DNA from 3 places in the Trichococcus flocculiformis genome. Region 3 is predicted to be linked to each of the others. Evidence: riboswitches for the same ligand, from Rfam matches in the RefSeq annotation. Region 3 holds a riboswitch; each other region holds the start of a gene.
The links. A riboswitch is a leader RNA that binds a small molecule or an ion and turns the genes downstream of it on or off. The one in region 3 is predicted to bind S-adenosylmethionine.
Positions count from the first base shown of each region.

Region 1: linked by a shared signal. The riboswitch ahead of ACKPCD_RS11450 (aminotransferase class I/II-fold pyridoxal phosphate-dependent enzyme) and the one ahead of metK (methionine adenosyltransferase) in region 3 are both predicted to bind S-adenosylmethionine.
Region 2: linked by a shared signal. The riboswitch ahead of ACKPCD_RS14125 (hypothetical protein) and the one ahead of metK (methionine adenosyltransferase) in region 3 are both predicted to bind S-adenosylmethionine.

Region 1 is NZ_OY759718.1:2,396,886-2,406,836, forward strand. Features, by position in the region: gene ACKPCD_RS11435 (glutamate synthase subunit beta) at 1-123, opposite strand, end outside; gene gltB (glutamate synthase large subunit) at 138-4,715, opposite strand; gene speB (agmatinase) at 5,029-5,886, opposite strand; gene ACKPCD_RS11450 (aminotransferase class I/II-fold pyridoxal phosphate-dependent enzyme) at 5,935-7,476, opposite strand; SAM riboswitch class I at 7,563-7,696, opposite strand; gene ACKPCD_RS11455 (sodium/proline symporter) at 8,407-9,951, opposite strand, start outside.
Region 2 is NZ_OY759718.1:2,971,820-2,981,770, reverse strand. Features, by position in the region: gene ACKPCD_RS14150 (transporter substrate-binding domain-containing protein) at 1-786, opposite strand, end outside; gene ade (adenine deaminase) at 1,007-2,848, shown strand; gene ACKPCD_RS14140 (inorganic phosphate transporter) at 2,891-3,940, shown strand; gene ACKPCD_RS14135 (DUF47 domain-containing protein) at 3,953-4,585, shown strand; gene ACKPCD_RS14130 (hypothetical protein) at 5,082-5,342, opposite strand; SAM riboswitch class I at 5,569-5,679, shown strand; gene ACKPCD_RS14125 (hypothetical protein) at 5,759-6,049, shown strand; gene ACKPCD_RS14120 (hypothetical protein) at 6,131-6,685, shown strand; gene ACKPCD_RS14115 (DUF488 domain-containing protein) at 6,749-7,111, shown strand; gene ACKPCD_RS14110 (AraC family transcriptional regulator) at 7,392-8,321, opposite strand; gene ACKPCD_RS14105 (DMT family transporter) at 8,518-9,450, shown strand; gene ACKPCD_RS14100 (hypothetical protein) at 9,510-9,869, opposite strand.
Region 3 is NZ_OY759718.1:2,072,330-2,082,280, forward strand. Features, by position in the region: gene ACKPCD_RS09870 (LysM peptidoglycan-binding domain-containing protein) at 1-2,225, opposite strand, end outside; gene mnmL (tRNA modification radical SAM protein MnmL/YtqA) at 2,548-3,540, shown strand; gene mnmM (tRNA 5-(aminomethyl)-2-thiouridylate-methyltransferase MnmM) at 3,509-4,090, shown strand; gene metK (methionine adenosyltransferase) at 4,147-5,343, opposite strand; SMK box riboswitch at 5,341-5,416, opposite strand; tRNA gene ACKPCD_RS09890 (tRNA-Glu) at 6,723-6,794, opposite strand; tRNA gene ACKPCD_RS09895 (tRNA-Met) at 6,826-6,898, opposite strand; tRNA gene ACKPCD_RS09900 (tRNA-Ser) at 6,919-7,008, opposite strand; tRNA gene ACKPCD_RS09905 (tRNA-Glu) at 7,020-7,091, opposite strand; tRNA gene ACKPCD_RS09910 (tRNA-Ser) at 7,119-7,206, opposite strand; tRNA gene ACKPCD_RS09915 (tRNA-Ile) at 7,246-7,319, opposite strand; tRNA gene ACKPCD_RS09920 (tRNA-Gly) at 7,331-7,401, opposite strand; tRNA gene ACKPCD_RS09925 (tRNA-Asp) at 7,403-7,478, opposite strand; tRNA gene ACKPCD_RS09930 (tRNA-Met) at 7,568-7,640, opposite strand; tRNA gene ACKPCD_RS09935 (tRNA-Ser) at 7,743-7,832, opposite strand; tRNA gene ACKPCD_RS09940 (tRNA-Ile) at 7,854-7,927, opposite strand; tRNA gene ACKPCD_RS09945 (tRNA-Met) at 7,942-8,015, opposite strand; tRNA gene ACKPCD_RS09950 (tRNA-Ala) at 8,031-8,103, opposite strand; tRNA gene ACKPCD_RS09955 (tRNA-Pro) at 8,117-8,190, opposite strand; tRNA gene ACKPCD_RS09960 (tRNA-Arg) at 8,205-8,278, opposite strand; tRNA gene ACKPCD_RS09965 (tRNA-Leu) at 8,284-8,369, opposite strand; tRNA gene ACKPCD_RS09970 (tRNA-Gly) at 8,416-8,487, opposite strand; tRNA gene ACKPCD_RS09975 (tRNA-Thr) at 8,491-8,566, opposite strand; tRNA gene ACKPCD_RS09980 (tRNA-Leu) at 8,578-8,659, opposite strand; tRNA gene ACKPCD_RS09985 (tRNA-Lys) at 8,663-8,735, opposite strand; tRNA gene ACKPCD_RS09990 (tRNA-Val) at 8,741-8,813, opposite strand; rRNA gene rrf (5S ribosomal RNA) at 8,831-8,946, opposite strand; rRNA gene ACKPCD_RS10000 (23S ribosomal RNA) at 9,041-9,951, opposite strand, start outside.

The DNA of each region.
Region 1 (9,951 bases), 320 kb from region 3:
TGTGCGAATTTTTTCTTCGGATGTTTCTTCACGCATTTCGCCCCAATTTTTGATACGGACTTCCGGAGAAATCTTTTCATAATTGGAACGGCTATATTCCTTAAATCCAGTAATTTTTCCCATCTTATCCCTCCTCCTTAGTTTGTCGTCACTGGTTTATAGCGCTCATCAAAGGCATAACGCATTGCGTCTTCACCGGTGATGCCCATCTGGTTGGCTATTTCGATGTTCTCCAGGATGAACTTGTAGTCGTTGGAGATGACCTTCGTGAAGCGGGATTTCATTTGATCCCAGTTAGCCAAAATATTTTGGGCTTTAGGACTTCCCGTAAAGATCATATGCTCCTGCAGCATGCGCTTGATTGTGTCATGCTCTGTATCATTCAAATCTGTCGTTGCGCTGACCATTTCCATATTCAGGTTGTTTTCATCGAAATCAAGGATATAAGCTACCCCGCCGGACATTCCGGCAGCGAAGTTGCGTCCGGTTTTACCGATGATCAGAACCGTTCCGCCGGTCATGTATTCACACCCGTGGTCGCCGATCCCTTCAACGACTGCATCCACTCCGCTGTTCCGGACACAGAACCGTTCTCCAGCAATGCCGTTGATGTATGCTTTACCGCTGGTTGCGCCATAGAAAGCAACGTTACCAGTGATGATGTTCTCTTCAGGTGCGTAGGTAGCCTCATTCGGTACGCGTACGATGATTTTACCACCGGATAAGCCTTTACCGATATAGTCGTTCGAATCGCCTTCCAGCGTCAATGTCATCCCTTTCGGAATGAATGCGCCGAAACTTTGTCCTGCCGATCCCACGAATGTCAATTGGATCGTATCTTCCGGTAAGCCTTCAGCACCGTATTTTTTCGATATTTCGCTGCCGATGATGGTTCCGACAACACGGTCGATATTTTTGATGGCTGATTTCGCAACGATGCGTTTCTTAGCATCAATTGCCGGTTTCACGATTCTCAACAGGCGGCGCATATCCAGTGTTTTCTCCAGCTCATGGTCTTGCTCCGTCATGTTGTATCTGCCGACATTCGGTGCTGCATAGGGCTGGTACAATATGCTGGACAGATCGACTGTTTTCGCTTTCCAATGCTTGACATTTTCTTTCATCTTCAGCTTGTCGCTGCGTCCAACCATTTCATTGATCGTACGGAAGCCTAATTTCGCCATGATTTCACGCAATTCTTCGGCAACGAACATCATGAAATTCACGACGTATTCCGGTTTGCCTTGGAAGTTTTTGCGCAATGTTTCATCCTGCGTTGCGATACCCACTGGACATGTATTCAGGTGGCAGACGCGCATCATGATGCAGCCGATAGCCACTAGCGGTGTCGTTGCAAAGCCGAATTCTTCGGCACCCAACATACACGCGATCGCAACATCGCGACCAGTCAATAATTTACCATCCGTTTCGACGCGGACACGGTCACGCAACTTGTTCAATACCAATGTTTGGTGCGCTTCAGCCAAGCCCAGTTCCCACGGCAAGCCGGTATTACGGATGCTGGTTCTTGGTGCTGCACCTGTACCGCCATCATACCCGCTGATCAGGATCGTATCGGCATTTGCTTTCGCAACACCTGCAGCGATCGTACCGACGCCGGCTTCAGAAACCAATTTCACATTGATGCGCGCATCACGATTGGCATTTTTCAAGTCAAAAATCAATTCTTTCAAGTCTTCGATAGAGTAGATATCATGATGCGGAGGCGGTGAAATCAAGCCTACACCTGCGATGGAACCACGTGTTTTGGCGATTTCAGGATATACTTTCGGTCCTGGCAATTGTCCGCCTTCACCCGGTTTTGCACCTTGGGCCATCTTGATTTGGATTTCCTTCGCATTCACCAAGTAGTGGCTCGTAACGCCGAAACGTCCGGAAGCAACTTGCTTGATGGCACTGTTGCGGGAATCTCCGTTTTCATCCAATTCGAAACGGCGCGGATCTTCTCCACCCTCACCAGAATTGCTCATCCCGCCGAGACGATTCATAGCGATCGCTAAGGTTTGGTGCGCTTCGATACTGATCGAACCGTAAGACATCGCTCCGGTCTTGAAGCGTTTCACGATGCTTTCAGCCGATTCGACTTCTTCGATCGGAATCGCATCTTGAGCATTCGGCTTGAATTGCATCAGTTGACGCAGCGTGTAGGCGTTCGTGTCCGCATTGATTTCGCGGGAGAACTCTTTGTATTGCTCATAGTCTCCTTGACGAGTCGCCTGCTGCAGACGGTAGATTGTGCTCGGATTGTACAAGTGTTCTTCACCCATGGCCGAGTATTGGAAATGACCGCCCACTCCCAACGTTTCGCTGTAAGGCGCTGTAGCTTTATAAGCACTGTCATGACGCATTCTGTTTTCAGTGGCGATTTCCTGCAGTCCGATACCTTCAATACGGGTCGGCGTGCCTGTGAAATATTTAGCGACAACTTCACTGTTGACTCCCAGTGCTTCAAAAATTTGTGCACCGTGATAACTGCGCATTGTTGAAATACCCATTTTCGTCAGTACTTTGGACATACCGTGGACAGCCGCGTGGATGTAATTCGCTTCCGCTGCTTCAGCATCCAGTCCGTCCAGCAGATCTTCTTCAGCAAGATCGCGGATGGTCGCGTAAGTCAAGTACGGATTGACCGCATTACAGCCGTATCCGACCAATGTACAGAAGTGATGCACTTCTCTTGGTTCTCCGGACTCCAGCACAAGGCCGACGTTCGTGCGTGTCTCTTCGCGTACCAAATGATGATGCAGGCCGGAAACAGCCAATAAAGCCGGAATGGCAGCCCATTCAGCGTTCACACCACGGTCGGAAAGGACCAGAATGTTGGCGCCGGAAGCAATGGCTTTGTCCGCTGCACTGAACAGACGTTCCAAAGCTTTTTCCATCCCCTTCGCATCGTCTTCGACACGATATAAAAGAGAAAGCGTGACAGTTTTGAATTTATCGTCCTGCAGCGCTTTGATTTTCGCCAGTTCGGAGTCCGTCAAAATCGGGCTATCCAAGTAGATGGCATGCGTGTCTGCATTATCCGGATCCAATAAATTCCCGCAATTTCCGACAAGCATGGTGTCGGAAGTAACGATTTCCTCACGGATACCGTCAATCGGAGGATTCGTAACTTGCGCAAATAACTGTTTGAAGTACAGATACAGCATCTGCGGTCTGTCCGATAAGACTGCCAACGGAGAATCGATCCCCATGGCGCCGACTGAATCAGTTCCCGTAACAGCCATCGGTTTGATCAATAATTGGATATCCTCAAACGTATAACCGAAAGCTTTCTGCTGGTGCAGCAATTCTTCAGGCTCAACAATTTCGTTCAATGGAGCAGGCGCAAGGTCCTTCATTTTGGAAATGTGCTTTTCAGCCCATTCTCCATAAGGTTGTTTAGCCGCGACCGTTTCTTTGATTTCCTCATCCGAGATGATGCGTTTCTGCTTCGTATCGATCAACAGCATCTTACCTGGTTCCAGACGGCCCTTATAGGCGACATCTTCCGGACGCACATCTACGACACCCACTTCGGATGAAAGGATGACGCGATCATCTTTCGTCACATAGTAACGGGACGGACGCAAACCGTTTCTGTCCAATACCGCTCCGACGATTTCCCCATCCGTGAAGCCCATTGCTGCAGGTCCATCCCATGGTTCCATCAAAAAGTTGTTGAATTTATAAAAATCTTTTTTGGATTTAGACATTGTTTTGTTCTTTTCCCAAGGCTCAGGAACCATCATCATGACGGCTTCCGGCAATGAGCGGCCGTTCAGATACAAGAATTCCAGATTGTTGTCGAATTGGGAAGAATCACTCCCTGTTTCATCAACGATCGGGTAGATTTTTTCACTGGCATCCAGCAAATCCTGGGACATGCTGCCTTGACGGGCACGCATCCAGTTTATGTTGCCGCGGATTGTGTTGATTTCGCCATTATGGATCAAGTACCGGTTGGGATGGGCTCTTTCCCAGCTCGGAAAGGTATTCGTACTGAAACGGGAATGGACCATCGCCAAAGCGGATGTGAAGTCCAGATCCGTAAGATCAAGATAGAAACTGCGTAATTGTTCTGCAGTCAACATCCCTTTGTAGACGATCGTTTTCGAAGATAAACTGGCAAAATAGAACGATCCGCCTCTTTTTTCGCTCATCGGAACGATTTGTTTTTCGGATAGTTTGCGGATGACGAATAATTTGCGTTCGAAATCCATTTCCGTCATTTGAGGTTCTCCTTTACCGATGAAGACCTGGATAAACCTCGGAATGGCAGCTTTAGCAGTCGCACCGATTTCCGAACTGTCGATCGGAACCTCACGCCAGCCAAGCACTTTTTGGCCTTCGGAAGTAATGATCTCTTCCACCATTCTCATTTGTTCGTGACGCAAATCTTCATACTTATGGGCAAAGAGCATCCCTACACCATAGTCGCCTTTTTTAGGCAAATGGATTCCGAGGACGTCGCACTCCCTGCTGAAAAAATGATGTGGAATCTGCACCATGATACCTGCTCCGTCACCTGTTTTGGCATCAGCGCCGGAAGCACCTCTATGCTCCATGTTTTCCAATAAATCCAACGCGTCAGAGACTAATTTATAAGAACCCTTACCATTGATGTCAACGACAAATCCCATACCACATGCATCATGCTCGTAGGCGGGATCATACATTCCTTGCTTTTTTGGAGGAGTGTAACTATTCATTTCGGCGTCCCTACTTTCTATTTTGTTATTCTGATATTATAATCAAACTCTCATTTAATTACAATCCATTTTCATTCATTTTTTCACAATTAGTTGCATATTTTTTTTGATAGTAACAATATTAACTTCTAGAAAAACATTCGCTATAACAGGATTTCACTAGCATGAGGATATGAAAAGTTAGTGATACTTTTCCTTACATGCCTACGTGAGATTCGGGAATTTTCATTACAATTTAATGTAAATATTTTCATTCGGAAATCAGGGCAAAAAAAAGACCTTGGTTATGTCCAAGGTCCAATAATCGATTCTTTTATTTAGTAAGCGTCAAAAGCATTTCTCTGACAGTCTTGCAGGCCATAGCAGTAGAAGCGCCTGAAGGATCGTATTGCGGTGAAAGTTCGACGACGTCGGCTGCAACGATCTGATTCAAGTCCTGCAAAGTAGCGATACCCGCCAACAATTCCTTGTAGGTGATGCCGCCTGGCTCAGGTGTGCCGGTTCCCGGGAAAGTACCAGGATCCAAAACGTCCAGATCGATTGTCACATAAACGGGAACATCCTTCAATTGCTGCACGATCTGCGGCAACGTATCGATGGTGAATTTCTCCATATAAGTATGCTCTTTCGCCCATTCGAACTCTTCCTTCAAACCGGAGCGGATACCGAATTGGAAAATGCGGCCGTCTCCCAGGAAATCGAAGCAACGGCGGATGACCGAAGCATGCGACAACGGTTCGCCCATGTAGTCTTCACGCAGATCTGTATGGGCATCGATATGGATGACATGCAGATCCGGATATTTTTCATAGGCAGCCTCGATGGTGGGCAGGCTCACGAGGTGCTCGCCGCCGACCATCAAAAATTTCTTGCCATTATCCAATACTTCTTTTGTGTAGGTTGCGATATCACTCAAGACGCGCTCTGTGTTGCCGAAAGGTAGATCCAGATCTCCGCCATCATGGATGGCTTCTTCTTCAAGATCGCGATCCAAATAAGGAGAATAACTTTCCAAGCCAAATGAATCTTGGCGGATCGCCTGCATCGCAAAGCGCGTGCCTGGCCTGAAACTGGTCGTTCCATCGAATGGAATCCCGAATAATACGGTGGATGCTTCTTCAAAAGAAGATTCGCAGCCGATAAAAGTCTGGATGTTCATATTATTTCTCACTGTCTGCCGTCCTCCAACTGTATGCTATTTGATGGTTGATTTGATTGTTTAATCTTTCAGGACTTTGATCTGATGAGGCATTTTTTCCTCGGTCAGAACGTTGCCCAGTGTCTCATTATAGTAGTGGTAGTGTTGCACGACCGCTTCGGAGATTACTTCACCAGGAATGATCAACGGAATTCCTGGCGGGTAGATCATGATCGAGTCGGCACTGATGCGGCCGACTGCTTCGTCGATGCCCACCACTTCATTGTCGGCATAAAAGGCATCACGCGGACTGCATGCCAATTCGTTGATACTGCACGTCATCACGTGGGCATCGAAATGTTGACTGGCTTTTTTATAGCGCCTGCGGATGTCCATCAAGGCATCAACCAGACGTCCGATTGATTCCCGCGTATCGGCCGTGCTGATGACAGCCATCACGACATAGCCTTCAGCCAACTCCATTTGGATGCCGTACTCTTGCTTCAAGATCGTGTAGACTTCAAAGCCCGTCAGGCCGATGTCATTGACACGGATCACCAATTTGGTCCAGTCATACGTTTGGTCGAATTTGTCTTTGATGTAGTCGGATTTCAATACTTCATAGTCGCCGAATGCTTCGATTGCTTCAATCGCTTCACTGACGATCGGACGCAGTTTTTTGTAGCGATCTTTTCCGTACATCGCCAATTCGCTGCGTGCGGCATCGATGGAACTCATCAACAAGTAGTTCGCGCTGGTCGATTGCAGCATGTTCAGCACTTTTTGTAATTTTGTTGCGGAAATGCGGTCCCCTTGCATCACCATTAAGGAACTCTGCGTCAAGGATCCGCCAGTTTTATGCATGGAATACGTCACCGCATCGGCTCCGGCTTTAATTGGATCCTTCATTTTTCCGGGCATGAACGGCAAATGCGCCCCGTGCGCACTGTCGACGATGACAACGACACCGCGTTCATGCGCGATATCACAGATCGTCTGCAAATCGTTCAACGATCCGAAATAAGTCGGATAAGTGACTAAAAGAGCTTTCGCTTTGGGATTATCATCCAAACCTTTGATGATGCGTTCCACGGAGATGCCGTGAGAAATACCGAAAGCCAAATCCATTTCAGGCTGAATGAAGATCGGCTTTGCACCGCTCAGGATCAACCCACTCATCACAGACTTATGGCAGTTGCGCGGAACCAAGATGGAATCGTTCGGCCCAACAACGCTCATGATCATCGCTTGGATGCCTACAGTCGTACCGTTCACCAAGAAAAAGGCCTGATCGGCATTGTATGCTTTTGCAGCCAGTTCCTGTGCTTCTTTTATGACGAATTGCGGATGACTCAACAAGTCCAATTCTTTCATGGAGTTGACATCCATCTGCATCGTCATATCACCGACCGCCATCTTGAATGGCGTCATCTGCGCACCCATTTTATGTCCAGGGACATCGAAAGGTGTAACGTCCTGTTTCGCATATTTAACAAGCGCTTCGAAAAGCGGCATTTTGATATGTGTAATATTTTTTGCTTTAACGTTAGAAATTTGGTAAGTAATTTTGTCGGAATGACCGTCCAAATAAGTGTCTGAATTGAATAAAACCTTTTCAGCCAAATAGATTTCCCCCTTTGATATAAAAAATGGGCATAAAAAAAGCTCTCCAACCAAAGGAAAGCTTCGATATCTATCAGCTGCTTTTCCTCTTATTGCTCATAGGACTTGGATAATCCTACGCTCAGGTTGGGCACCCAATATCAATCCTTGAAAATAAAATTAGATTGATTGGTTTGCCACCGTATCTTCGACCCCTCGTCTCAACGGCTATTAATAAGAGATATTCAATTTATGCAAGCTAAATTCTATACAAATACAACGTATATGTCAATGATTTTGGAAAGAAAACTAAATTTTTTTTCAGTTGGCATTTCCGAACAATGATTTGACAGTTGTTCACGATCATCCACAAAAAAGCTGAAATTCTTCAGATCCAGAGTTTAGTTTATTCGGATAGGTTGAAATTAAGATTACATCCCCTTCTCCGGTGAACGGGTGCTTAGTCGGAGTTCAGGATGAATTTGCCGTCACGCTCCGGCGAGGGCCAGCTTGCCGGAGTTGCGTTAACATTTCGCGCTGTCCTCCGCTGAACATCCGGTTCACCGGAGGACAGGCTTGAATATTGGGTCATGCCTTCGCCCGATAGTCAAGCGCATCAAAAAAAACAATCCAAAATGGATTGTTTTTTGAAATACATAGGAATTTATCAAAATTTCCAGAGTGAAAAGTGCATCACCGTAGGTGTTTCACAAGTTTGCAAAATGTTTCATGCACCTAAAATAATGTCCAGCTTCACGGGTTAGCCCTTCGGAAATTAGATAAATCTGTCCTATTGCGCTCTTCGATGCTCAGTTGCATGGGACTCTTAGGGATTCATCCCTTAGAGCCCCAGTACAAGGTGACCGTAGGGAACGTTGCGTGGACAGATTTCCTAAATTTCTTTCAGGGCTGAACGAACCCGTTCAGCTTTTCTTATGCTTAGCATATGTTTTAGGCTTTCGACTGGCTTTTCACCATTTCGAACTCCTCTTCCATCGCAGCGGACGGTTTTTCACCGATCAAGGAGAAAATCACGATCGCCACACAAGAAAGGATGAATGCCGGCAACAGTTCATAGATGCCGAATACGCCGCCGATAGGCTTGATCAGAAGTTTCCAGATGAAAACAGCAATTCCACCTGTCAACATCCCGGCGATAGCGCCTTGACGTGTTGTTTTTTTCCAGAACAAGGAGAACAGCATCAGCGGTCCGAATGTCGCACCGAAGCCCGCCCAGGCGAAGGATACGATCGTGAAGATGACGGAGTTCTCATCCAAAGCGATGATGATTCCTACGATCGCCAATACGATCAAAATCATCCGCGTCATTGCCATGATTTGCTGATCGGATGCATCCTTGCGCAATACGCCTTTGTAGATATTTTTTGAAAAAGCACTTGCGGCAATCAGCAGATATGAATCCGCGGAACTGATAGTAGCTGCCAAAATGCCCGACATGACGATTCCGGCCAATAACGGTGGGAACAACAGTGTCGCCATTTCGATGAAAATCGTTTCCGAAGTTGCTGCTGTCGTCAACGCCATCGGGAACATCGCGCGCCCGATCAAACCGATCAGGACGGATGCAGTCAGTGAAAGTGTCGTCCAAATGATGCCGATGCGGCGTGATTGTTTGATATCTTCAGCCGAACGGATAGCCATAAAGCGCAACAGCACTTGCGGCATACCAAAATAACCGAGACCCCAAGCCATGCTGGATGCGATTGTGATCAGCCCATATTTCCCGGCTGGACCAAAGGCAGCCATCGCCCCGTCAGCCTGTTGCACGCCATCAATCAATGTCGGTGTTGCGATACCAAAGAAATCCAAAAAGCCAGGGATACCTCTCAGGTTATCGATAACCGCTCCGGGCCCCCCCGCATGCAGGACACCTCCGACCAAAACTACAGCCAAAGCCGCAATCATGATGATGCCTTGCATGAAGTCGGAGACACTCTCCGCCAAAAATCCGCCGATGAACGTGTAGAACACGACGAACACCGCTCCGGCAATCATCACAGGGATGTAAGGCACTTCGAACAAGGTTGCGAAGAGCTTGCCTACCGTCACAAAACAGCTGGCTGCATAGACGGAAAAGAAGACGAAAATGAACGTCGATGATACCGTCAAAATAACGCGCTTGTCCTCATGGAATCGATTGCTGAAGAATTCCGGCAACGTGATTGCTTCTGCTGATTCGGAATAATGACGCAACCGTTTTGAGACGATGATCCAGTTCAACGCTGTCCCAGCCGCCAAACCGATGGCTGTCCAGAATGCATCGGACAAACCTGACCAATAAGCCACACCCGGAAGCCCCATCAAGAGCCAACCGCTCATGTCCGAAGCTCCCGCACTGATTGCGGCGACCCAAGGACCCAGACTGCGTCCCCCCAGGAAGAAATTATCCGAGCTTTCGTTCGATCGCTTGTAGTAATAGAAGCCGATGCCGATGATGATCGACATGTAGCCGGCCATCGCCATAAAAATTAATGC
Region 2 (9,951 bases), 900 kb from region 3:
AGTGCCGTCTTCTGTGCGGGCTGCGATGATTTCATTCAGTTTAGTCTGGAAATCTGTGTTTTCCTTTTGCAGGATGATGCCGACTTTATCGTTTGTAGGCAGTTTTTCATCAATCAGACGCAAAGTGGAGTCTGGATATTCTTCAAAGTAAGTCAAGAAAGTGATGTAATCATTGATCGTTCCGTCTGCACGGCCTGAAGTGATCAATTCGACTGCTTGATTGAAGCCGTCGACAGGGACGATTTCAGCACCAAGGTCGCGGGCGTTCTGTGCGTAATTGCTTGTAGTGGATTGGGCTGATTTTTTGCCGCTGTAGTCATCCAAAGTTTGAATGTCGGAGTCTGCACTGACCGCCAATTGGCCATAGGACTCGAAATAAGCATCGGTGAAGTCGTAGACCGCTTGTCGTTCTTCGGTCACGCCGACGTTGTTGATGACGATATCGTATTTATTGACGTCCAATCCGGCAATCAGGGAATCCCATTTCGTTTCGACAAAGACAGGTTCCACACCTAAATCTTCCGCAATGACTTCTGCGATTTCCACTTCGAAACCGACTAAGTCTCCGGTTTCTGTATCATGATAGCTGAACGGAGGGTAAGTGCCTTCCACGCCGATGCGCAATTGTTTGTTTTCTTCGATCGTCTTCAAGACATTTGCTGTTGCGGCAGTGCTGGATGCTGTAGAGGCACTGTCCGAACTTGAGTCGGTTGTTGTTGCGCCGCAAGCCGCCAAAGCCAAGCCGGCTGTACCCACGAATAAGATTTTTGATAATAGTTTCTTCATTATATTCACTCCTGTTGTTTTTTTTGAATAGTTGCCGGTCATTCGACCGAAAAAACGCCCCACATGGTTATTGCTGGTGATGGTGGACCGTAAACCGACATTCCTTACTTTTTGTCGCTCGAAGGCATGAGGAAATCTTATCACCAGCGTATGTAAGAAGCAAATAGTTAAAAACGAACAGCATTGATAGGTAAAACCGATCACCTAAGTATTATGCATCATGAAAATCATGCCGCGATTAAGATGCTTATCGGCCCCCACGAGAATCGTGTATAATATAAGAAAAAACAAGAGATTCGCTGATCAAGAGAGCGAAATGGAACCAGGGGGAATTTGTATGGGAGATGGATTGAAAAGGTTGATCCAAGCGGCGCAACAACTGGAGGAAGCGGATCTTATCATTCAAAATGGAACCGTAGTGGATGTGTTTTCGCTTGAGACCTTTGAGGCTGACGTCGCGATCCGGGACGGTCGTATCGTCGGCATCGGTACCTACCCGAACGGAAAGCAAGTGGTGGATGCTACAGGCAAGTTCATTCTGCCGGGTTTTATCGATGGGCATATTCATATTGAATCGACGATGGTGACACCGTCGCAATTTTCACGGGCGCTCATCAAACACGGTATTACGACCGTTGTGACCGATCCTCATGAAATTGCGAACGTCGCAGGGACAATCGGAATCGACTTTATGCTCGAGGACGCCGCCAATGCCGACATGGATATTCTGATGAAGCTGCCTTCGTGTGTGCCGGCAACGCCCTTCGAGCAGAACGGCGCGACGCTGACTGCGGATGATCTCCGCCCTTATTTGACCCATCCGACCGTCATTGGCCTGGCGGAAGTGATGGATTATCCAGCTGTCTTGGATGCAGACCCGGACATGCTGGAAAAAATCCGCATGACGACAGAAGCTGGGATGATGGTCGATGGACATGCGGCCGGTTTGACTGATACTGCGCTGAATGTGTACAGCACAGCCGTAATCCGCAATGACCACGAGGCGGTGACGGCGGAAGAAGCAATGGCACGCGTACGCCGTGGCATACACGTATTGGTGCGCGAAGGTTCAGCCGCGAAAGATTTGCTGGCGTTGTTGCCGGCCATCAACGAAAGGAACAGCCGTCGTTTTTCATTCTGTACGGATGATAAGCATCTAGACGAGTTAGCCGAAGAGGGAACCATCAATTATGCCGCCCAGCTTGCGATCCAACAAGGCTTAGATCCGCTGATCGCGATCCAGATGGCTACGCTCAACAATGCGGTGTGTCACGGTATCCAGGACAAAGGCGCCATCGCACCAGGTTATGTTGCGGACATCTTGATTACGGACAGTTTAGAGAGGCTGAGCCCGGAAACGATCATCAAAGACGGGCGCGTGCTGAATTTGGATGAGCTGAGAAATGTCCATGCTGTTGTCCCGCAAGCTGTACGATCATCGCTTCATTTAAAGAAAGTAACAAAAGTCGACTTGCAGATTCCACTCTTGGAAGGCCAAAAAGCTTGGGTTATCGGCATTGTGCCGGGAAGCATCATTACACAGAAAAACGCAAGGGATGTGCAGACGGAAGACGGATTTTTTGTTGCGGATCCGCAAAATGATCAACTGAAGATGGTTGTGTGCGAGCGCCATCACCAAACCGGCAGCATCGGTGCTGGCATCGTCAGTGGTTTAGGTCTGAAACGGGGCGCAATCGCTTCGACAGTAGCCCATGATTCGCATAATCTGGTCGTGGCCGGAACCAACGATGAAGACATGCTGCTGGCGATCGAGGAAGCGGAACGGATGCAAGGCGGACTCGTTATCGTGGATGGCGGCAAAGTATGGGCTTCAGTCCCGCTGCGGGTCGGAGGTATTATGTCGGAAAAACCGTATGAAGAAGTGATCAAGGAATTGCATCAGTTGCACGGGCAGTTGGCTACGCTGGCGGAGGAAGGACAGAACATTTTCATGATTCTTTCGTTCCTGTGCCTGCCGGTCATTCCGCGGCTGAAACTGACGGATAAAGGATTGTTTGATGTGGATTCCTTCCAGCATATCGAAGTGGGGATTCCGATGTAAGGTCACTTACTTCAGTGCGGTCCGGAAAGGCGGTGGTCCTTTATGGCGATTTCATTTGGTGCATTCATTCAGTTGCCGCTGACGAGCCCGGCTATTGCGGTGACGGTGGTCTTGACGTTGGGCGTGGTTTTGGTGAACGGGTGGACGGATGCGCCGAACGCCATCGCCACCTGCGTTTCGACACGAAGTATGACCCCGCGCAATGCCATCTTGATGGCGGCAGTGTTCAATTTTTTTGGTGTCTTTGCGATGACTGCAGTCAATGCGAAAGTTGCCCAGACGATGGCGAAGATGGTTGATTTTGGCGGAAATACGGAAGATGCGGTCGTGGCGCTGTGTGCGGTGCTCTTTGCGATTGTGGTATGGGCCACTGCCGCTTGGTATTTTGGCATTCCGACAAGTGAAAGCCATGCCTTGATTGCTGGGGTGTCTGGGGCTGCGATTGCGTTGCAAGGCGGTATCGATGGAATCAATGGTGCGGAATGGATTAAGGTTCTGTATGGATTGCTGCTTTCCACCGTTCTTGGGTTGTCTCTGGGCTTTCTGGTCGTGAAGCTTGTCGGCGCGCTGTTCAAAGACATCGAGCGGCAAAGCACGACCATATTCTTCCGCAACAGCCAAATCGCCGGTGCGGCAGCGATGGCCTTCATGCATGGGGCCCAGGACGGCCAGAAATTCATCGGGATTTTTCTGTTGGGCATCGCTTTGGCGCAAGGGAATGCCGCGACCGATTTCATTATCCCGGTCTGGCTGATGCTGTTGTGTTCCACCGTCATGGCCTTGGGAACGGCAATTGGTGGCGGGAAAATCATCAAGACGGTAGGGATCAATATGGTGAAGCTGGAGACCTATCAAGGATTCAGCGCTGATTTTGCCGGGGCCTTGAGCCTCTTGACGGCTTCCCTGTTTGGGTTGCCGGTGAGCACGACCCACACGAAGACAACGGCTATCATGGGAGTGGGCGCAGGCAGGCATTTGTCGAGCATAAACTGGTTGACGGTCAAGGAAATGGTTTTTACGTGGGTATTGACGTTTCCAGGCTGCGGGCTTGTCGGTTATTTGATGGCCAAACTGTTCATTCGGATATTTTAGGGGGTTCCGGTTATGTTCAAAAAGAAGACGGAAAAGTTGGATTATTTCGATGAGTTCATAAAGCTTGCCGAATGGGGCGTCGAATCGGCGGAATTCCTGAAGCTGGTGCTGGAGGATTATCCGGTCGCTGATCTCAGCCAAAAATTAGACGAGATACATGAAATTGAACACAATGCCGACCTCGCGAAATACAGGCTGATGCGCTATATGTACAACGATCTGTTGCCGCCTTTCGACAGGCAGGATGTGATTGCGCTGGTAACCAGTCTGGACCATGCCATTGACATGATTGAGGATGTCATGATCCATATTGAGATTTATCAACCACAAAACATCACCCCGGAAATCAATCAATTCCTGGATCTGGTCGAAAAATCCGCAGAAGAATTGCTAACGGCGGTGCGGCTACTGAAAACCTACAAAAAGTCACAAAAAGAGATCCACGTAGTCATCGACCGGATCAACGCCTGTGAGAAGGAAGGCGATCTGCTCTACATCCACTCCATGCGCGACCTCTATCAGAGCAATGCGGATGCCGTCAGCATCGTTATTCTGGGGAAAATCTATGAATCATTGGAGGATTGCTGTGACGCCTTCAAGGACGTGACCAAATTCGTGGAAGAGATTGCGTTGAAGTACGCTTGATCTGTGGTGGTTGTCCGATAATGTGGAAGAATCGGACAAGTGTAGTGAGTTAGTCTTGCTGGTTGTCCGATAATGCGGAGGAATCGGACAAGCGGAGTAAGTTTGATTTGCTGGTTGTCCGATAATGCGGAGGAATCGGACAAGCGGAGTGAGATTGTCTTGCCGGTTGTCCGATAATGTGGAAGAATCGAACAAGTGGAGTAAGTTTGATTTGCTGGTTGTCCGATAATGCGGAGGAATCGGACAAGCGGAGTGAGATTGTCTTGCCGGTTGTCCGATAATGTGGAAGAATCGAACAATCAGAGCGAGTTGGTAGCGTGAATGCCCGCCATAACTGTTTTAAAGGGTTATTTCTGAGCGTAAAATCAAGTCCCATACATAAATAAATAGGGCGGCATCAAAACCAGAATAATCCTTTCTGGTTTTGATGCCGCCTTATTTAGCTATATGGTCAAAAAGATGCCATCAACTATAATCTGTTGTCCATGTACCGAAATTATTGGTCTAAGGATAGATCCAGTTCTCCAGTGGAATAACGGATATGTCCGTCCCAGTTTCTTGCATGCATACTGATGCCGTTCATGTGATGGTCGTCTTCCGTGTGGTGACGGAGATGAGTGGCATGGCTACGTACATACTGACCGTGATTTTCATATGTCACCGTATCCATCATCGCTGCATCTACGGGAGTTGCGACAGCAAAGGTTGTCAAGGCAGTAAAAGAAATCAGGCCAATCATCAAATATTTTTTCTTCATGAATAAGTTCTTCCTTCCTATGTATACTGACTATAGTTTATGCGGCTGTTTCAGTCTTGTTGATCGGACAAAAGAAACGATCAGCAACGCGGGATCGCTTGATCCTTCTTCAGTATACTAAGGAAGTGTGTAGAACAGATGTAGTTAAAAAATAAAATATATGGATTCGCGATTAGTTGAATTTTGCGCAAGGGTATGACATAATATATTTGAAAATTAAATAACTTCTTTATCAAGAGAGATCGAGGGACTGGCCCGATGACATCTCAGCAACCGACCAATGCGCGAGCGCAATGGCACGGTGCTAAATCCTGCAGAGCAATCTGAGAGATAAGAAGAGCAAAGCGACATTCCCGACTCTTCTTGTTTAAAGAAGGGTTTTTTGTTTTCAAAAAAACAATCTGGAGGGAAAGATGATGACGATGACAAAAGAACAATTCGGGCGCTGCGAAAGAATGGAAGCGGCAGGCGGCCCAAAAAGCCAATCCGAGGCCATGCTCTATCATCAGTACAAGCAGCAAAAACAACAACTGGAGGATGCAAGACAGCTCGGAAAGGAACAGTTCCAGAGTGACATACTCGAAAAATTATTGGAAGTGCAGCAGCTTGAACGCAGCATCGAAAAGCTGCAAGGACAGCTTCAGAACGAGAGGATTACCCTGGAAAACATGACTGGAACGCTAATGTTGTTGGGGGACGAAATGTAGAGGGACCGACCGGAGATATGCCAAGCAGACTTTTCGGCATATTTGGCAACTTATAATCATTTTTGTGGAGGAGTCGAACGGATGAATCATATTTCTCGCGGGGCACCGGCTAAATATGCCCATTTTCCTAATATCGAAAAAATTGGTCATTCAGAGAGAGTTTCTTGCGGTACCTGCGCATTTTACGACCGGAGTGATCGATCCTGCAAGAAGCAGCCTGTCTTTGTTCCGGAGATCGGCTATAACTATTGGAAATATTGCAAGCATTTCCAGCTAGATAGAGAGTATGCCTCCCAAAGTAATCTATCCTTTGTGGAAAGAAACTGGATGGGTGCAACAAAAAAGAAGAACAATAACAAAAAGAAAAATGAAAAATCACCGAAAGAAGCAGCACCTCAAAAGAGCAAAGAGCCTCCCAAAAAATCAGAATGGTTGGACTGGAAGATTTCTGTGTATGACTATGAGGATAAGGAAACGTACAGTTACAGGGTTGTCCAATCACCGAACAGCAACTTAGATAAACACCAAGTCAGCAAAGATTCCGTTCTTTTCCAAGAAGCGAAAAAAGCGCAGCCCGGAACAGATTTCAAAGTGAATGGTTTCAGGTACAAGCTGATCAGTAAGAAGAAATGCTAAGCATATTCGGAATGAGATTCAAGGAACGACATATTTTTGATTCACTCAAAAGGAGGAATGGACATGGAACTGAAGATGAAGCGTATCTACGAATCTCCTGAGGAAACAGATGGCTTCAGGATCTTGGTTGATCGGTTGTGGCCGCGTGGAGTCAAGAAGGAGGCCGCGCAGTTGGATGCATGGCTGAAGGACAGCGCGCCTTCGCCGGATTTGCGCAAATGGTTCGCCCACGATCCCGATAAATTCGCCGCCTTCAAGGAACGGTATGAAGAGGAACTATTGACGAACCCGCCGACCGCTGCTGCTGTAGCCGAGATCCTGAAACAGCTGACAGAGACCGACGTCACGCTGGTCTACGCTGCGCGGGATCCGGAGATCAATCATGTCGTCGTGCTGCGGGATTTTGTGGAAAGCCAGCGGAAATAAGCAACTATAGAATGCGGAAGAAGCCGCCCTTGGCCAAGGGCGGCTTCTTCCGGTTGGGTGTGCTGCCTCAGTCGGCTTTCGGAGCAGCGTCAGCGTCCGTTCAGTCGACATAAGTGTTTTGTCTCGCGTTTCAGTGGGGATGGGCATGCAGAACAGTCGACGCTAGCCCAAGCTGTCGGCTTTCGGAGCAACCGCGCAGTACAATCAGCCAACAAACATGCGTCATCTCGGCTTTACGAAGAAAAAACAGTGCCGAATGACCGACGCCGCCGAACACCCATCACACTTTACTGCTGTCCCCGAACTGCTTCCGGTATTTCAAAGGCGGCAGCCCGTAGCTGCGCCGGAATTGCTCCACGAAGTAGCTGGTCTGGTTGTAGCCGACCGCTTCGCTGATTTCGCTGATCGAGAGGTCGGTGCCGATGATCAGGTTTTTGGCCAGAAAGAGCCGATGCTTGGCGACGTATTTCATCGGGGATGTCTGAGTGTACTTCTGGAACAGTGCCGTGCAGCGGTTTTTGTTGATTAAGGCATGGTTGGCCAGATCAGCAACGGTGATCGGACTTTGGTAATGTGCTTCTACATATGCTAGCAGTCTGTGGAATAAATTTTGATCCTCAAAATCGGCCGTTTTGCCGGACCCACTGGACGACTGCATGATTTCCTCCAGGCAGTCCGAAAGCAGGTTGATGATGGAAAAGTAGGGGATGGATCGGTCGCTTGCCGCCAGGATCCGGTGCAGCCGGGCCGTCATTTCCGGAGACAAAGCCAGCAGCCGATAGCTGAAGGCCTCTTTTTCCAACAGCGGCAGAATGTAGTCCTGAAGCACTTTTGGATGGAAAAAATCCGGCTCGAAATTGATGCAGATGGCGGCTGCATCGCCTGCGATTGTCCGGGATCGGTGCAGTTGCCCGCGGTTGATGAGCAGGAGTGTATCGTCCGATAACGGAAACGTCTCCTCGTTCACCGTGAATGCCAACGTGCCTTCATGGACCCAGACAGCCTGCAGTTCCTTGTGCCAATGCAGCGGAATCGTATCGTGGCGCAGATGCTGAAAATGCTGGCGAAGCAGTGTCAGATTGAAGTCGTTGGAAGGGAAAAGGACGTCCTCTTCCAAGTGATTTCTGAAATGGATCGGCATCGTTTTGCCATCGACTTTGCTTGCAACGATGCGGTTGTTGTCTGTAATGGGATCAGTAAAATCGTTCATCTGGATCGCTCCTTCTTCGTTCGGTTCTGCAGCTTTTCTGATATTATCATAACAATTTCGATCTTCCTCTAGCAAATCCGGCAATAGAATTTACACGAATCTGATAAAAATAAATAGGCAATTGATAGAACCAGTCAGATCAGCCGACTATAATGAATCCATACAAAAGATAATCACAGAAATGGGAGCGGGCAATATGAGCAACAAATTAAAAGGAATTTTATTGGCGGCGGGCGGAGGCAGCCTGTGGGGGATCTCCGGAATTTTGGCGCAACTGCTGTTCGCCGACTATACGGTCTCGTCCGAATGGCTGGTAAGCACGCGCCTCCTGATGGCGGGAATCCTGATCCTTTTCTATAGCCATGCCGTGAAGCGGGAGGGTATTTTCGTGATTTTTCGTCAAAAAAGGGACATCATCCGCCTTCTGTTGTTCGCGGTGTTCGGTATGGTCGCCTGCCAGTATTTGTTTTTCAAAGCAATCGAGATGAGTAGCGCATCATTGGCTGCCATTCTTCAGTTTACGGCACCAATTTTTGTCTATTTATATATGCTGGTAAAGAAAGAGAAACGCTTCAATCCGGCTGAAGGCGGATTGGTTCTGGCGACTTTTGCAGGCGTGCTGCTGATCGTGACCAAAGGGGATTTCAGCCAAATCGCGGTTTCGCCGCTTGGCCTGGCACTCGGCATCGGGTCTGCTATCGGCGTGGCCTTTTACACCCTGCAACCGCGCCTGATTCTGAAAAAATACGGATCCCCCGTGGTCGTGGGTTGGGGTATGTTCATCGGTGGCGTGCTGTTCCAGTTCATCCACCCTTTTTGGGCCCCCGGATTCGCGGTGACAGCGCAAAGCATGCTGCTGACCGGTGCGATCATCCTCTTCGGCACGGCTGTCGCCTTCCTGGCGTATCTGGAAAGCGTGAAATACATAGAAGCCTCCTTGGCGAGCGTCATGACCGCATTGGAGCCGTTGCTGGCGGCGGTACTTTCGGTGCTGGTTTTCGGCACCTCATTCGGGCTTTTTGAATGGTTGGGCATTGCGATTGTTTTGGGATCTGTACTGCTGCTGTCGAATTTCAGCCGGTTCAAAGAAAAAAGCCCTTCCCGGGAATGCGGAAAAGGAATCTTGTAAAAACAAAGCAAGCAGCAGGCGACTCCTTAGCGCCGGCTGCTTGCTTTAAATTACTTTGGCTATTTTTGTTCCAATACCACGCGGTAATAATCATCATCGCCTTTGAAAACCAATTTGATTTGTAGTTCCCTTTCGGAAAGTTTCGGGTCGACAAAAGTATTCGTTTCGTCGGATACTTTTTCTTTAATGTCGTCGAGGGAATCATAATAGGCTACAATGAATGGTTCATGCTCCGAATCAAAATCCGCGAGTTGTTCCAAAAAGGCCGTTTCGTCGTCGATCACTTCCGTGCTGATGACTTCTGAACTTTCGCTGACTGATGATTGCGTGACTTCGGTTTCAGGCGTTTCTTCTGCGCCATTCGAACAGGCCATAAGCAACAATACAAGCGGAAGAGCTAAGTAGGCTTTCATTTGCAAGTTGATTCCTCCCATTTCCAGATTGTTTTAATATTAAGTATAACCTAGTCATGTTGATAATAGAAATAATGTTAACAATAAG
Region 3 (9,951 bases):
AATGTTTGCCCCGGAACGATGACATCACTCGTCAGGTTGTTCAGAGTCTTCAATTCAGCTACACTCAATCCGTTCGCATTCGCAATTTTCCAAAGCGTGTCGCCGGATGCCACCGTTATAGAAGTTGTTCCAGGGGTCACTGTCGGCGTGGAAGGTTTGTTTGGCGTATCTGTGCCCGCGCTCTTCAAAATCAGTACTTGACCTGTCATAATAGCGTCACTTGTCAAGTTATTCAATTTTTTTAATTCCGCAACGGTCAATCCGTTCGCATTCGCAATCTTCCACAAAGTATCTCCGGACACGACAACGACACTGTTGCCGTTGGATGGTGTAGTTGGCGTTGTTGCTCCAGGGGTTCCAGTAGTGATGCCGTTGATGTAATTCATTGGGTTGACGACAGCCCCATTTTCCTGCACTTCGAAATGCAGATGGACGCCTGTCGAGCTGCCGGTTGTTCCCATCACGCCGATTTTTTGTCCTTGGCTGACGGTCTGTCCTACGGATACCGATAGACCTGATTGCATATGCGCATACAACGTTTTGATGGTCACGCCGTTAATTTTGCCGTGGTTGATGACGACATAGTTGCCGTAGCTGTAATGATAAGTCGCGACTTCCACTACGCCTGCCTGAGCCGCGGAAATATTACCACTCCCTGCGATATCAACACCTCGATGGAATTCCTGTGCCCCATTTATAGGAGATGTACGGTATCCGAAGGGAGATGAAATGTATCCACTGGCTGGTTTGATGAAAGCACCTGTGATAGTAGTGCCTGTATTCGTTCCAGTAGTTGGTGCTGACGTGCCAACAGTCTTCAAGACTTGACCCGGATAGATTGCATCGGAAGTCAAACTGTTTACGGCTTTGAGTGCGGCAACGGTCATGTTGGTTGCATTCGCGATCGACCACAATGTATCACCCGATTTAACGGTGTATGATTGGGTAGTTGTTTGACCAGCATTGTTGTTTGATTCATTTTCGGTCTTATCGGGAGCAGTCGTTGTTGTTTTAACCAGTAACAATTTTTGGCCAACAAAGATTGTATCACTCGTCAACGCATTCAAACTTTTCAACTCACCAACCGTCAAGCCGTTTGCTGCAGCTATTTTGTAAAGGGTATCGCCAACAACTACCGTATATTCTGAAGTTGGAGTGGTTGGTGCTTTTTCTTCATCCGTATCTTCATCAGGGTTGTTTCCCTCGACTATAACGCTGTCAGGCAACACCAGACGATCTCCCACATAGATCATATTGGAAGTCAGTTTATTCAGCGTCAACAGATCCACTAACGAAATACCATACTTTTTAGCGATTGCATAAAGCGTGTCGCCGGGTTGAACGACATGGAAAGCCTCCCCCGCTTGAACCGGAGCATCCGGTGTATCAACTTCTTCCGAATCTTCTTCAGGTTCACTTGGTTTCTCTTGTTCTCCAGTATCTTCTTCTGAATTCTCGGGCAGGTCGACATTCGGCAGGTCAGGAGTATCAGTAGGCTTTTCAAAATCGACATTGCCTGCATCCGGATTTTCGACTTCTTCGTCATCTACAAGTTGATAGTTATCATATTGATCCAAACCGTATTGTGCAATGATTCTGTTCAACTTGGCACTGTAGGCTGTATCCGTAGCATAGCGACCGGTCAAATAAGCTGTTGCATCCTGGTAAGAGGCTGCATTGCTTTTCCAAGCACCGGCATAATAATTCGGATTCCAACTTGTTCCATTCGCAAGAAGATTTGCATAATCCTGCAAGGATTCGGCATAGGAAGGATATTTTCTGAATTCAGCATTGATTGGGTAGTAATTCTGCCCGCCGCTGTCCTCAAGTGTTCCCATGTTGACAGATTCTCCGTTATAGTTCCCTTTGATCCCGAACAGATTATAGTTGGGAGCCGAAGCTAAAGCGCTGGTACCCCAACCGCTTTCGAGGATGGCTTGAGCCATCATCACAGAGGCATAAAGATCATTTTTGGCAGCGATTATGGTCGCGGAAGGGATGATCTGGTTCAAAAAGGGATTAGTGGAATATACTTGTGTATCCTTTGTTCCGAGCGCAGTCTTCTCTGCTGCCAGAACCATTTCGACTGGCTTCACGACAGTTGTCATGAATAAGGATGTACTCAATACCGCTACGCTGCGTTTCAGTCTTTTATTCGTGGTGATAAAAGAATTGGTCAGTTGTTCTTTTTTCTTTTGGTTGATGCGTTCGTTTCTGGATAACACCAAAATATACCACTCCTTGTATCAAAAATACTGCCTATATGGCAGTGAAAACATCTGGTTTTTTAACAATGATGGAAAGATAATTTAAATTTCTTTTAAGAAATAATCCAACATACCTATTATATGTTTGTTTATCACATTTTTGAATGGCTTTCATAATCATATTCTATATTTAATAATTGAAATAAATCTGTAACAAACCATTCCACGAACAATATGTAACCCCTTTCCCCATTCAACTTCTCCTGAAATCCGGAAAAGCTATCAAATAGACTACAGACAGACCAAAAATCATGATAAAATGGATACTGAGGTGAAAGTATTGACAAATCAATTTTTATACAGTGACACGAATAAACGTTACCATACATGGAATTATCATCTGCAACAACATTTCGGCGAAAAGATTTTCAAAGTAGCCATCGATGGCGGTTTTGATTGCCCAAACCGCGACGGCACTGTCGCACGCGGCGGCTGCACCTTCTGCACCGTTTCCGGATCCGGCGATTTTGCCCAGGACAGGGTCGATCCGCTGCCAGTCCAATTGCGCAAAGGCATTGATATGATGCACAAAAAATGGCCGAATGTTAAAAGCTACATCGCCTATTTCCAGAACTTCACCAATACGCACGCACCGGTTGACATTCTGCGCCACCGCTATGAACAGGTCGTAAACGAGGACGGCGTGGTCGGCATCATGATTGCAACGCGCCCGGACTGCCTGCCGCCGGAAACAATCGCGTACTTAGCTGAACTGAACAAGCGCTATTATATATGGGTGGAATTGGGACTTCAGACCATCCATGAGGAGACAAGCAAAATCATCAACCGCGCGCATTCCTATGATACCTACCTGAAGGCGGTCGATGAACTTCGTGCGCACAATATCCCGGTGTGTACCCATCTCATCAACGGTCTTCCGGGAGAAACTCATGACATGATGATGGAGAGCGTCAAACGTGTTATCCTGGATTCGGACATTCAAGGCATCAAAATCCATTTACTGCATTTGATGAAAAACACTAAAATGCTTCGGGACTACCATCAAGGACGGCTACGTTTGTTAGAGAAAGACGAATATGTTGGGCTTGTCTGCGATCAGCTCGAAGTCATTCCGGAAGAAATCGTCATACACCGGATTACGGGAGATGCTCCGCGTGACACGCTTGTCGGCCCGATGTGGAGCCTCAAAAAATGGGAAGTGCTGAACGCAATCGACCATGAGCTGGAGCGCCGCAGTACCTATCAAGGAATCCACAATATCAGAAATAAGGGTGAGGAACATGTTATTGTCCGCAGTGGACTTCAGTCATAGTTTGCTGAAGGAAACAGTCTGCAAAGGAGATTTAGTCATTGATGCCACTGTCGGAAACGGCAGCGATACCGTCCTTTTGGCTACACTGGTCGGTCCGACAGGCAAAGTGATCGGTTTTGACGTCCAGAAACAAGCCATCGAAAATACTGCACAAAAACTATTGTTGGCAGGACTGACGGATCAGGTTACCCTTCTTCATCAAGGGCATGAAACCCTTGGGGATGTGCTGGCCGACAATGCAAAAATCGGCGGTGCCATCTTCAACTTAGGATACCTGCCAGGATCCGATAAAACGATCATCACCAAAAAAAATACGACCATCCGTGCCATCGAAGCCTTGCTCCCGAAATTGCGGATCGGCAGTTACATTCTCTTAGTCGTGTACAGTGGGCATCCTGGCGGCATGGAAGAGAAGAATGCCCTGCTTGATTACTGCAGTAGCTTGAATCAATCCTTATTCAAGGTACTGCAGTACGGCTTCATCAATCAGATCAATCATCCGCCGTTCTTGATTGCCATCGAAAAAAAGAAAACTCCTTACATGAAATAGAAAAAAGGAAAGCGTTCCGGCAAATGACCGCAACGCTTTCCTTTTTTTGCTTGCTTTTATTTGTTCGCTTGAACATATGAAAGCAAAGCTTCTGTTTTGTCTGTCTTTTCCCAAGTGAAGTCAGCATCTTCACGGCCAAAATGTCCGTAGGCTGCCGTCTTTTTAAAGATAGGACGACGCAGATCCAACATTTGAATGATGCCAGCTGGCGTCAAGTTGAAGTTTTTGCGCACTGCCTCTATCAAAGTGGCTTCGGGATATTCGCTTGTACCGAATGTATCGATCGCAATCGATACTGGTTCAGCAACTCCGATCGCATAGGCCAATTGGATTTCACATTTTGTCGCCAATCCAGCCGCAACAATGTTCTTCGCAATGTAACGGGCCGCATAACTTGCAGAACGATCCACTTTTGTAGCATCCTTACCTGAGAAAGCACCGCCACCATGACGCGCATACCCACCATAAGTATCAACGATGATTTTTCTCCCAGTCAGACCGGAATCGCCTTTAGGTCCTCCAATGACAAAGCGACCAGTAGGATTGATGAAGTATTTCGTATCAGCATCCAACAAGGCATCGTCGATGACCACATGGATGACATGCTCCAAAATATCTTTTTTCAATTGTTCCAACGTGACATTCTCATCATGCTGCGTGCTCAAAACGATTGTGTCCACACGTTTCGGTTTGCCGTCTTCGTCGTATTCCACGGTGACTTGCGTTTTTCCGTCCGGTCTTAAATATTCCAAAGTACCGTCTTTGCGGACTTCAGATAAACGTTTCGCTAATTTATGACTAAGCGAAATAGGTAATGGCATCAGTTCTTCCGTTTCGTTGATGGCAAAACCGAACATCAACCCTTGATCCCCTGCCCCGATTTCATTGTAGTCCGTAGTCACCAGTTCTCTGCGCTCCAGTGATTCGTTGACACCGATTGCGATATCGTCGGATTGTTCGTCCAAGGATACCATAACGGCCAAATTATCCGCATCGAAACCAAATTTACCCCGCGTATAACCAATTTCAGTTACAGTATCGCGGACGATCTGCTGGATATTTACGTATGCGCTTGTCGTGATTTCTCCGAAGACAACCACCAGTCCGGTCGTGACTATCGTTTCGCAAGCAACACGCGCGTTTGGATCAGCAGCCAACAACGTATCCAAAATTGCATCGCTGATCTGATCAGCGATTTTATCCGGATGACCTTCCGTTACTGATTCTGAAGTAAATAATCTTTTTTCTACCATTTTTCATTCCCCCATTTTTTGGTTACAAGGCGTCTTCACATATTGTGAATCCTATCGGGATATTGCAATTAGCCTCTGAAATGCAACATGTCTAATATACGCTATCATCGCTAAAAAAGCAACATAAAATAAGAAGATTTCATCTTTGTATCATAGATGACGCAAACAAATACTGATGTAAATATTTTACGTCAGCTTTTTTCAATCCTGACATCGCTTGACATCGCAAAGACGTTAACCTATGATGAATTTGCGCAATAGATACGAGATGAAACACACTCTATCATTAATAGAGAAGGAAGAGATTATGCTGACAATCCAGAAACAATTCATGAATCTTATGCACAATACCTTTTTGTCGATGCTGACAGCCCCGTTGACGCTGCTTCTTTTCGGGGCATGGAGAGGAACGACTTTCAACGGTCCCAACTATCTGTTACTATTTATACTTTATCTTTTTTTGCTTTTTTCCCATGCCTTGGAACGCCTACTTTCAAAAAGAGAACATTCCAAAAGAAAGCTCCCCTATAAAATGATTTTGGTTTTAGGGTTTCTCTCAATCGTAATGCTGACCATCATATTTTATCTATCGAATATAGTCCTGACTGCGGTTCTTTTCCTGTATTTAATTTACCTGATCTTACAGTTTTATCCTTACAGTATGGCAAATACATTTTACGAAGTAATGCTGCAGCCTTTCTTTAAGGTGCTTATTCTTTCATCAGTATCTTTTTTTTCGCAGGCAAACTTTATTCCGTTACAGCTTCAATACGAAGTACTTCCAATGATCCTGTTCCATATTTTTTGTTTGATACAGGTCCAAATTAAGAATACTACATACAGCAATCAGCCAAATTCTTATTATCAAGAACTACTATTAGAGCATTCAAATTTTCTAAGAATGACCACTTTTCTGCTTCCCTACGCGGCAGGTATTCTCCAGATAGTTAATCTCAACAGCCCACTATGGGCCATAAGCTTATTCGGATTATCTATCCTAATGGTTTTCCCTTTATTCAAGAGAACACTTCAAAACGATCTCAGAATCGAACAATATTTAACTAACTATGCTTTTCTTTTCACACTAAGCTACTCATTATTATTTTTGGTCTAAGAAAAACAGGCATATGCGTCCTTCGACTGATGCATCTACCTGTTTTTTTGCAGGAATAGCTTTGTGGGTTCTTCATTCAGCCCTGAATAAGCAAACACTTATCACTTTTCCGAAGGGCTTACACGTGAAGCTGGCCATAAAATTTGATTGCATGAAACATGTTGTGAATCTGTGAAACACCTACGGTGACGCACTTTTCAATTCGAAAAATTTTATGCTTTCCCAATTATTAAAAAAAAACACTCAGAAGAGTGCTTTTCGATGATGATCCGTACGGGAATCGAACCCGTGTTACCGCCGTGAAAGGGCGGTGTCTTAACCGCTTGACCAACGGACCATAAATATACTAAAAAGAAAATCAGAACCAATTGCGGGGACAGGACTTGAACCTGTGACCTCCGGGTTATGAGCCCGGCGAGCTGCCAACTGCTCCACCCCGCGATAATAATAATAATAATAAAAGGAGGATAAGGGATTCGAACCCTTGCGCGCTTTTACACACCTGACGGTTTTCAAGACCGTTCCCTTCAGCCGGACTTGGGTAATCCTCCAAAGTTTATAATGATCCGTACGGGAATCGAACCCGTGTTACCGCCGTGAAAGGGCGGTGTCTTAACCGCTTGACCAACGGACCATCTTATTTATTTTTCTGATAAAGCTACGGAGAAGGAGGGATTTGAACCCTCGCGCCGCGTTAACGACCTACACCCTTAGCAGGGGCGCCTCTTCAGCCACTTGAGTACTTCCCCATAACAAGAAACGTTCTATTACTGTTTGTGCTTTATCAATGGGCCTAAATGGACTCGAACCATCGACCTCACGCTTATCAGGCGTGCGCTCTAACCAGCTGAGCTATAGGCCCTTCTTAAAAAAAGCGGGTGAGGAGAATCGAACTCCCGACATCAGCTTGGAAGGCTGGGGTTTTACCACTAAACTACACCCGCATGGCGGCTCCGACGGGATTTGAACCCGCGATCTCCTGCGTGACAGGCAGGCATGTTGACCCCTACACCACGGAACCATGCGTTAAACTTTTATGAGGTTACACTGTGGGCTTTCGCCCAAGTGTATCATGCTTGTAAGCTACTGAAGCAGCGACAATCATGACAATTGCGGGGACAGGACTTGAACCTGTGACCTCCGGGTTATGAGCCCGGCGAGCTGCCAACTGCTCCACCCCGCGATAATGAATAATAAGGAAACACTGTGAGATTACGCTCAAGTGTATCATGTCTGTACTGTCGCTAAAGCACCAACAGCCATGACAATGGCCGAAGGCCCCTAAAGGAGGATAAGGGATTCGAACCCTTGCGCGCTTTTACACGCCTGACGGTTTTCAAGACCGTTCCCTTCAGCCGGACTTGGGTAATCCTCCATAAGCTGATACATTTTTTCATGGACCTTGCAGGACTCGAACCTGCGACCGGACGGTTATGAGCCGTCTGCTCTAACCAACTGAGCTAAAGGTCCGAAGCAAGGCATTATAGCGGCGAAGGGGGTCGAACCCATGACCTCCCGGGTATGAACCGGACGCTCTAGCCATCTGAGCTACACCGCCAATAAATAAAAAAAATGGAGCCTAGCGGGATCGAACCGCTGACCTCCTGCGTGCAAGGCAGGCGCTCTCCCAGCTGAGCTAAGGCCCCATAATTTTAGTTATCGGGAAGACAGGATTCGAACCTGCGACCCCTTGGTCCCAAACCAAGTGCTCTACCAAGCTGAGCTACTTCCCGAAGTATTCTGTTAATGCACCCAACAGGAGTCGAACCTGTAACCGCTTGATTCGTAGTCAAGTACTCTATCCAATTGAGCTATGGGTGCCTAAATGCCGAGAATCGGAATCGAACCGATACGGTGATCACTCACCGCAGGATTTTAAGTCCTGTGCGTCTGCCAGTTCCGCCACCCCGGCATGTTACTGTTGTTTCTTTCATAAGGTCTGGCATAGTCCTTATGAAAGCGGAAGACGGGGTTCGAACCCGCGACCCCCACCTTGGCAAGGTGATGTTCTACCACTGAACTACTTCCGCGAATGGTGCCGGCTAAAGGATTCGAACCCTCGACCCTCTGATTACAAATCAGATGCTCTACCAACTGAGCTAAGCCGGCGTATTCAATTATGCGGGTGAAGGGACTTGAACCCCCACGCCTTGCGGCGCTAGATCCTAAATCTAGTGCGTCTGCCAATTCCGCCACACCCGCAAATGAGTTATGCAGGGCTCGAACCTGCGACCCTCTGATTAAAAGTCAGATGCTCTACCAACTGAGCTAATAACTCATGGATGGAGGTTGACGGGATCGAACCGCCGACATCCTGCTTGTAAGGCAGACGCTCTCCCAGCTGAGCTAAACCTCCATGATATAAATATAAATGCGCGGCAACGTCCTAGTCTCACAAAGGGAAACCCTTCACTACAATCGGCGCTAAGAAGCTTAACTTCTGTGTTCGAGATGGGAACAGGTGTGACCTTCTTGCCATCGTCACCGCACATTTTTAATTAGAGAACGTTGTTCTCTCAAAACTGAATCTACAAAAGTAAAGGGATTCCGAAAACACCACTTGAGTTTTCTTCTTTTTAAAAATTGGTTAAGTCCTCGACCGATTAGTATTGGTCCGCTCCATACATCGCTGTACTTCCACTCCCAACCTATCTACCTGATCATCTCTCAGGGGTCTTACTCACTTAAAGTGATGGGAAATCTCATCTTGAGGGGGGCTTCACGCTTAGATGCTTTCAGCGTTTATCCCGTCCACACATAGCTACCCAGCGATGCTCTTGGCAGAACAACTGGTACACCAGCGGTGTGTCCATCCCGGTCCTCTCGTACTAAGGACAGCTCCTCTCAAATTTCCAACGCCCGCGACGGATAGGGACCGAACTGTCTCACGACGTTCTGAACCCAGCTCGCGTACCGCTTTAATGGGCGAACAGCCCAACCCTTGGGACCGACTACAGCCCCAGGATGCGATGAGCCGACATCGAGGTGCCAAACCTCCCCGTCGATGTGAACTCTTGGGGGAGATAAGCCTGTTATCCCCAGGGTAGCTTTTATCCGTTGAGCGATGGCCCTTCCATGCGGAACCACCGGATCACTAAGCCCGACTTTCGTCCCTGCTCGACTTGTAGGTCTCGCAGTCAAGCTCCCTTCTGCCTTTACACTCTACGAATGATTTCCAACCATTCTGAGGGAACCTTTGGGCGCCTCCGTTACATTTTTGGAGGCGACCGCCCCAGTCAAACTGCCCGTCTGACACTGTCTCCCTGCTCGCTAAGAGCAGCGGGTTAGAGTGGTCATATCACAAGGGTAGTATCCCACCGTTGCCTCCTCCGAGACTGGCGTCCCGGTATCTTCGGCTCCTACCTATCCTGTACATGTGATACAAACACGCAATATCAAACTGCAGTAAAGCTCCATGGGGTCTTTCCGTCCTGTCGCGGGTAACCAGCATCTTCACTGGTACTATAATTTCACCGAGTCTCTCGTTGAGACAG